Nordella sp. HKS 07: one gene and its partner. The main gene of each other region encodes a partner of the protein of the gene in region 2 in a complex. Links are inferred from orthologs where the notes say so. Each region holds a gene or a part of one and is shown on either strand. Other genes may lie near its edges.

Evidence for each region. The genes of interacting proteins can lie anywhere in the genome.
Region 1: the proteins of dapF (region 2) and G5V57_RS09155 are in contact, whole or in part, in a solved structure (PDB 5YGU), measured with the Escherichia coli proteins. The link is inferred for Nordella sp. HKS 07 from one-to-one orthologs.

The regions. Positions count from the first base shown.
Region 1 is NZ_CP049258.1:1,947,695-1,950,959, forward strand. The notes cover bases 106-3,097. They hold G5V57_RS09155 (RNA pyrophosphohydrolase), read left to right. Parts: upstream 106-1,348; coding sequence 1,349-1,846; downstream 1,847-3,097. Other genes in these bases: G5V57_RS09150 (divergent polysaccharide deacetylase family protein), read left to right, coding at 180-1,349; G5V57_RS09160 (HAD family phosphatase), read left to right, coding at 1,859-2,515; G5V57_RS09165 (DEAD/DEAH box helicase), read left to right, coding at 2,740-3,097. Outside these bases: more of G5V57_RS09165, read left to right, coding at 3,098-3,265. UniProt on the Escherichia coli protein: Master regulator of 5'-end-dependent mRNA decay.
Region 2 is NZ_CP049258.1:1,642,402-1,645,671, reverse strand. What follows is about bases 75-3,071. They hold dapF (diaminopimelate epimerase), read right to left. Parts: upstream 2,004-3,071; coding sequence 1,146-2,003; downstream 75-1,145. Other genes in these bases: G5V57_RS07720 (aspartyl/asparaginyl beta-hydroxylase domain-containing protein), read left to right, coding at 2,221-3,063; mtaB (tRNA (N(6)-L-threonylcarbamoyladenosine(37)-C(2))-methylthiotransferase MtaB), read right to left, coding at 75-1,139. In the rest of the region: more of mtaB, read right to left, coding at 1-74. UniProt on the Escherichia coli protein: Involved in the succinylase branch of the L-lysine biosynthesis and in the biosynthesis of the pentapeptide incorporated in the peptidoglycan moiety. Catalyzes the stereoinversion of LL-2,6-diaminopimelate (L,L-DAP) to meso-diaminopimelate (meso-DAP).

The DNA.
Region 1 (3,265 bases), 310 kb from region 2 along the record:
TAAGCATCTGCGCGCGACTGGCCTCCAGTCGCGCGCTTTGCATTCAAGGCGCGCATTGTGTCGATGATGCAACCCTACGTTGGCAAGCCGACAGAATATAGAATCCCGTTGTAATTCAAAGGGTGAACGCGGCATTAACCCTTCCCAGGGCAGCATCGGCCGAGGGAGACGATTCGGTTATGCGGCGAAACGAATTTCGGCAGCCTCTGCGTCGGCGCGGGGCATGGGAAAAGCTCTGGGCCAAGCGCCCGTCTTCCTTGTGGGTGGCATCGGTTTCGGCCATCGTGCTGCTGACCGCCGGCACCGTCTGGCTCTCCCGCGTCCCCTATCCCTATGCCGGTGAGCCAGTGATAGTGGTCAAGATCCCCCCCGTTGCGGAACTGAACACCGCATCAACCGACCCCGCGCCGAGACCCGAAGCGGAAGCCCCCGAAACGCCATCCGAAGACGAAGACAGCAGGAAGGTCGAGATCCTGGAGGCTCCCCCCCAGGAGACCGTGGAGACGGAAGCTGCGATCATCATCTCGCCGCGCCGCAGCCTGAAACCCGCCCCCTTCGCCGAAGTGAGCGAGACGGGACCTTATGGTGCCCTGCCGCGCATCGGCGCCGGCAACAAGAAGCCGCATAACATCTACGCACGGCCCGTTTCTGCCAGCATCCTGTATTCCAACATGCCGAAAGTGGCCATCGCGCTGGGTGGCATGGGACTCAACACCGAACTGACGCAGAAGGCCATCAAGTCGCTGCCCGGCGAGGTGACCTTCGCCTTCGCCCCCTATGGCGAGAATCTGCAGGTGCAAGTAAACAAGGCGCGCGCCGATGGCCACGAAGTCATGCTGCAGCTGCCGCTCGAGCCCTTTGGCTTTCCCGCCGCCAATCCCGGCCCCAAGACATTGATGGCGCACGCAGACGCCGGCGCCAATCTCGATGCGCTCGCCTGGCATATGGGGCGCTTTGCCGGCTATACCGGCATCACCAACTATATGGGAGCACGGTTCCTGACTGATGCCCAGGCCTTGCGCCCGGTGCTTGCCGAAATGAAGAAGCGCGGAGTCGTCTTCCTGGATGATGGCCAGGCAGCCCGCAGCATGGCCGCACAGGTCGGGCAGGTTGTCGGCCTACCGGTGCGTAACGGGGTTAAGGTGATCGACTTGGACGCGACGGAAGAAGGCATTGAGAAGGCCCTTGAAGAGCTGGAAACCGAGGCCCGCGACAAAGGCGTGGCGATTGGCACCGGAACCGGTCTCGACGTCACCATCGATACGCTCGATCAATGGTCGCGTTCGCTCTCCGAAAAGGGCATATTATTGGTCCCCGTCAGTGCCGCCTATCGTGGACGAGCGAGCTAGTGAGCAAGAAGCTATCCGACCTGCCTTACCGCCCTTGCGTGGGCGTCATGCTGATCAATCGCCTGGGTCTCGTGTGGATTGGCCGGCGCGCCGACAAGCCTAATGACGAAGGCTCGGGCCAATGGTGGCAGATGCCGCAAGGCGGCATAGACAAAGGCGAGGACCCGCAAGTGGCCGCTTTGCGCGAATTGCAGGAGGAGACTTCCGTCACCTCGGCGGAGGTCATCACCGAATCGCCCGAATGGTACAAGTACGATCTGCCCGAGCATCTGATCGGCAAATCGTGGAATGGCAGATATCGCGGCCAGACGCAGAAGTGGTTTGCTCTGCGCTTCACGGGCACCGACAGCGAGGTCAATCTGAAGTCGCCCGGTCACAAGCAGGAATTCGACGAATGGCGCTGGGCCGGCATGGATGAGATCCAGGACCAGATCGTGCCCTTCAAGCGTGAGGTCTATGCCAAGGTGATCGCCGCTTTCCGCCATCTCGGCGCGTGAGCTGACTGCCCCATGTTCAAGCACATCATCTTCGATTGTGACGGCGTATTGGTCGACAGCGAGCCGCTTTCGATGGAGGTCGATCGCGACATACTTGCCGAGAACGGCATCGCCATGACGGTGGAGGAGGTCGGCGCCCAGTTCATCGGCCTCACCTTCGAGGACTTCATCAGGAAGATTGAAACCGACTACCGCATCAAGCTGCCGGCCGATGTGACGGAGGACAAGAACCGCCGCCTGCTCGACCTCTATGAACGCAAGCTCAAGCCCGCGCCCGGCATCCACGACATACTGGCGCGGATGGCGACGCCGACCAGCGTCGCTTCCAACAGCCCGCGCCACCGCGTCGAGGCGGCCTTCCGCATCGCCGGCCTCACGCCGTTCTTCGGGAGCCGCATCACCACTTTCGAGGATGTGGCGCAAGGCAAGCCGGCGCCCGACGTCTATGTCGAGGCGGCGCGGCGCGCTGGCCTCGCACCTGCGGCCTGTCTCGCCATCGAGGATAGCAGGGCGGGCGTTGCCTCGGCGGTGGCGGCCGGCTGTCCCGTCATCGGGTTCACCGGCCTGGCCCATGACGGCGATGCCTTGGAACAGGCCCTCCTGCGTCTCGGCGCCCGGAAAGTCATCGCCCGCCATGCCGATTTGCCTGCGGCATTTGCTGCCGTTTAAGCCTTTGACATTCGGGGCGGACCAGCCCATATACCGCTTGCTCGCTGCATAATTACGGATGCGTGAAGTGGCGCCTGTGCGCCCCGTCCGGCTCACGCGAGCATTTCCAAACATTCCTGTCACGCGGAAGGTTTCAGCGCCGCGCCCAGGGTCTGCGCCTCATCGCGTATGCCCGTTTCGGACAGGACGGTGCTGCTCATCCGTTCCGAATTGAAAGCAGTATTTTGACTCATTTCAAAGACCTTGGCCTCGACGCTGCGCTCCTCAAAGCACTGGACCAGCAAGGCTATCAGACCCCCACGCCGATCCAGGCGGCGTCCATTCCCGAACTTCTGAAGGGCACCGATCTGCTCGGTATCGCCCAGACCGGCACCGGCAAGACCGCCGCCTTCGCGCTGCCGATCCTCGATCGTCTGTCGAAGCTGAAGGGGCGCCCTGACCGCGGTACGTGCCGGGCTCTCATTCTGTCGCCGACGCGTGAACTCGCTGCGCAGATCGGCGAGAGCTTCCGCACCTACGGCAAATTCCTGCGCCTGACACAGGCGGTCGTCTTCGGCGGTGTTTCGATCAACAACCAGATCCGTACTGTCGGTAACGGCGTCGACATCCTGATCGCCACGCCTGGCCGGCTCGTCGACCTCATCGATCGCCGCGTACTGAGCCTCGGCAAGATCGAGGTGTTTGTTCTCGATGAAGTCGATCAGATGCTGGATCTGGGCTTTATCCATGCGATCCGCAAGATCACCGGCC
Region 2 (3,270 bases):
CTCTCGGTCTCGATGAGGATGGAGCGCGAGGCGCCGACTTCCTGGCCGAGGAAGGTGTCGAGCCGCGCCTTGCCCTTCTCGCGCAGGCGTCTGGCACGCTCCTGAATAATTGGCTTCGCCAGTTGCGGCATGCGCGCCGCCGGCGTGCCGGGTCTCGCCGAGAAGGGGAAGACATGCAGATAGGTCAGGCCGCATTCCTCGACGATCCGCAGCGAATTCTCGAACATCGCCTCGGTCTCTGTCGGGAAGCCGGCGATGATGTCGGCGCCGAAGACGATGTCGGGGCGCAACCGGCGCACCTCCCGACAGAAAGCGATCGAATGGTCGCGCAGATGCCGGCGCTTCATGCGTTTGAGGATCATGTCGTCGCCCGCCTGCAGCGAGAGATGGAGATGCGGCATCAGCCGTTCCTCCTCGGCGATGGCGCGCATGAGGTCGTCATCGGCCTCGATCGAATCGATCGAGGAAAGGCGCAAACGCTTCAGATCCGGCACCGCCTTGAGGATGCGGCGCACCAGATTGCCGAGGCGCGGCTTGCCCGGCAGGTCGGAGCCCCAGGACGTGATGTCGACGCCTGAGAGAACGATCTCCGAATAGCCGTTGGCAACAAGGCGGCGGATCTGCTCGACCGCTTCGCCGGCCGCCACCGAGCGCGAATTGCCGCGTCCGAAGGGGATGATGCAGAAGGTGCAGCGATGGTCGCAGCCGTTCTGAATCTGCACAAATGCGCGGGTGCGCTCGGAGAAGCCGTCGATCATGTGCAGTGCTGTCTCGCGCACCGACATGATGTCGTTCACCTTGACGCGCTCTTCGGTCGAAAGGCCGAAATCGGCGACACGATAGTTCTTCGCGTCGAGCTTTTCCTGGTTGCCGAGCACCAGGTCGACTTCCGCCATCGCGGCGAACATCGCGGGGTCGGTCTGGGCGGCGCAGCCGGTGACGATGATGCGCGCTTGCGGATTGTCCTTGCGGGCGCGGCGGATGGCCTGGCGCGCCTGGCGCGTCGCCTCCGCGGTCACCGCGCAGGTGTTGAAGATGATCGCGTCCTCGAGGCCGGCCTTCTCGGCCTCATGGCGCATCACTTCCGATTCATAGGCGTTCAGACGGCAGCCAAAGGTGATGATGTCCGGTTTCGACATGGGTCATCACACCGTGAGATGAGCGGGCAGTACACCCTCATATTCATAAGTGACCGGCCCGGTCATCAAAATGTGATCGTCGGCTTCGCGCCAATCGATGAGGAGGTCGCCGCCCGGCAAAGTCACGGTGGCTTTGCGGTGCGTAAGCTTGATGCGGGCCGCCGCCGCCACGACGGCGCAGGCGGCTGTACCACAGGCGCGCGTCAGGCCGGCGCCGCGCTCCCACACCTTGAGCGTGATATGATCCTTGGCGTCGACCCTCGCGAGCGAGATATTGGCGCGCTCCGGGAAGAGCGGATGATGCTCGAGCATCGGCCCGGCCTTGGCGAGGTCGACAATGTCCAGATCCTTGACCCAGAAGATGCAATGCGGATTGCCGACATTCACGACCGAGGGCGAATGGATCAATGGCGCGTCAATGGGCCCCAGCTGAAGTTCGATATGGCGGGTGTCGGCGAAGGGTTCGGACAAGGGGATGTCGCGCCAGCTGAAACGGGGAGCTCCCATGTCGACTGTCACCAGCCCGTCGCCACCCTTCTCGCAGACGAGGAAACCGCCCTTGGTATCTATGGTGGCGAGCGTCTTGCGCTTCTCCTCGAAGAGAATGTCGGCGATGCAGCGGGACGCGTTGCCGCAGGATTCGACCTCGAAGCCCTCATTGTTCCAGATGCGCATGAGGACATCGGCCGTGCTCGACGGCTCCAGCACGATGAGCTGGTCGCAGCCGATGCCGGATTTACGGTCGGCTATGGCGCGGGCTTTGTCCTGACTTATGGATAGCGGGCGCAAGCGGGCGTCGAGCACGACAAAGTCGTTGCCGAGCCCGTTCATCTTGCGGAATTGCATGGGTGCCAACCCGTTCATGGCCGGTTTATATGGTGAAAGCTCCAGAAAAGGCTAGCCTTTTGCTAACCCCTAACGCGTAATCAGGAGAAGTGGTCCGCAGTTTGCCGTCCGATTGCGCACTAAATACAGGATTTCGATCATGTTTACCATTTCGGGCGTAGGGTCTGAAGCGGTCGTGACCTAAGCAAAGTTTCTGCCATAGAGCCGCCACGATGCGGCCATAACCGGTGACATCATGACTGCAAATACCACGGACCGTGCGTTCTCTCCTGCGAAGCAGGAGGAAGCCCAGCAAAAATTCGGAACCGCCGGCGTCGCTCCCATGGACCGACCGAGCGCCGTCACGCGCTTCTTCATGAACATCGTCGCCAAGGCCGAGAAGCTCAATCTGAAATGCGCCAAGCTCGGCAATCCGCCCGTCTACGACAACAAGGCCTTCCCCTGGGCGGCCGAGGTCGAGAAGGCGTACCCGGCGATCCGGGCCGAGCTCGAGCGCGTGCTGGTGCGCAAGTCGGAACTGCCGAATTTCCAGGACATCTCGTCCGACGTGAAGACGATCAGCACCGACCAGGGCTGGAAGACCTTTTTCCTGCTCGCCTTCGGCATGAAGTCGGAACAGAACATCGCGCAGTGCCCCGAAACCTGGAAGGCCGTGCAGGCCATCCCGGGACTCAAGACTGCCATGTTCTCGATCTTCGAGCCGGGGAAGCATCTCCCCGCCCATCGCGGCCCCTATAATGGCGTGCTGCGCATGCATCTCGGGATGATCGTGCCGGAGCCGCGCGACAAGATCGCCATCCGGGTCAACGACCAGATTTGCCATTGGAGCGAAGGCAAGGTCCTGATTTTCGACGACGCCTATGAGCACGAGGCGTGGAACCATTCCGACAAGACGCGGGTCGTGCTGTTCGTCGATTTCGTGAAGCCGATGCGTTTCCCGGGCAATTTCGTCAACTGGCTGCTGATGAACATCGCGCTGTTCACGCCGTTCATCCGCGAAGGCCTCGACAATCACAAGGAATGGGAAAAGCGCTTCTACGCGCAGGCCGAAGCGCTGCGCAACCGGCCGCAGAGCTAGTTCCACCTTCTCATGGCGGCGCATTTGGTTGCCTTTTTGAGACAGCGTATTTGAAAATCGCTGTTGAAAGATCCCCTCTCCCCCTGCGGGGGAGAGGGTTAGGGTGAGGGGGAAACCAGCAGCACGATCCTGGTGAATTGTCAGAGTGACTGCTGTCAGTTCCCCCTCACCCTCCCGATGCTTCGCATTGGGGGCGAGGGTATAAGG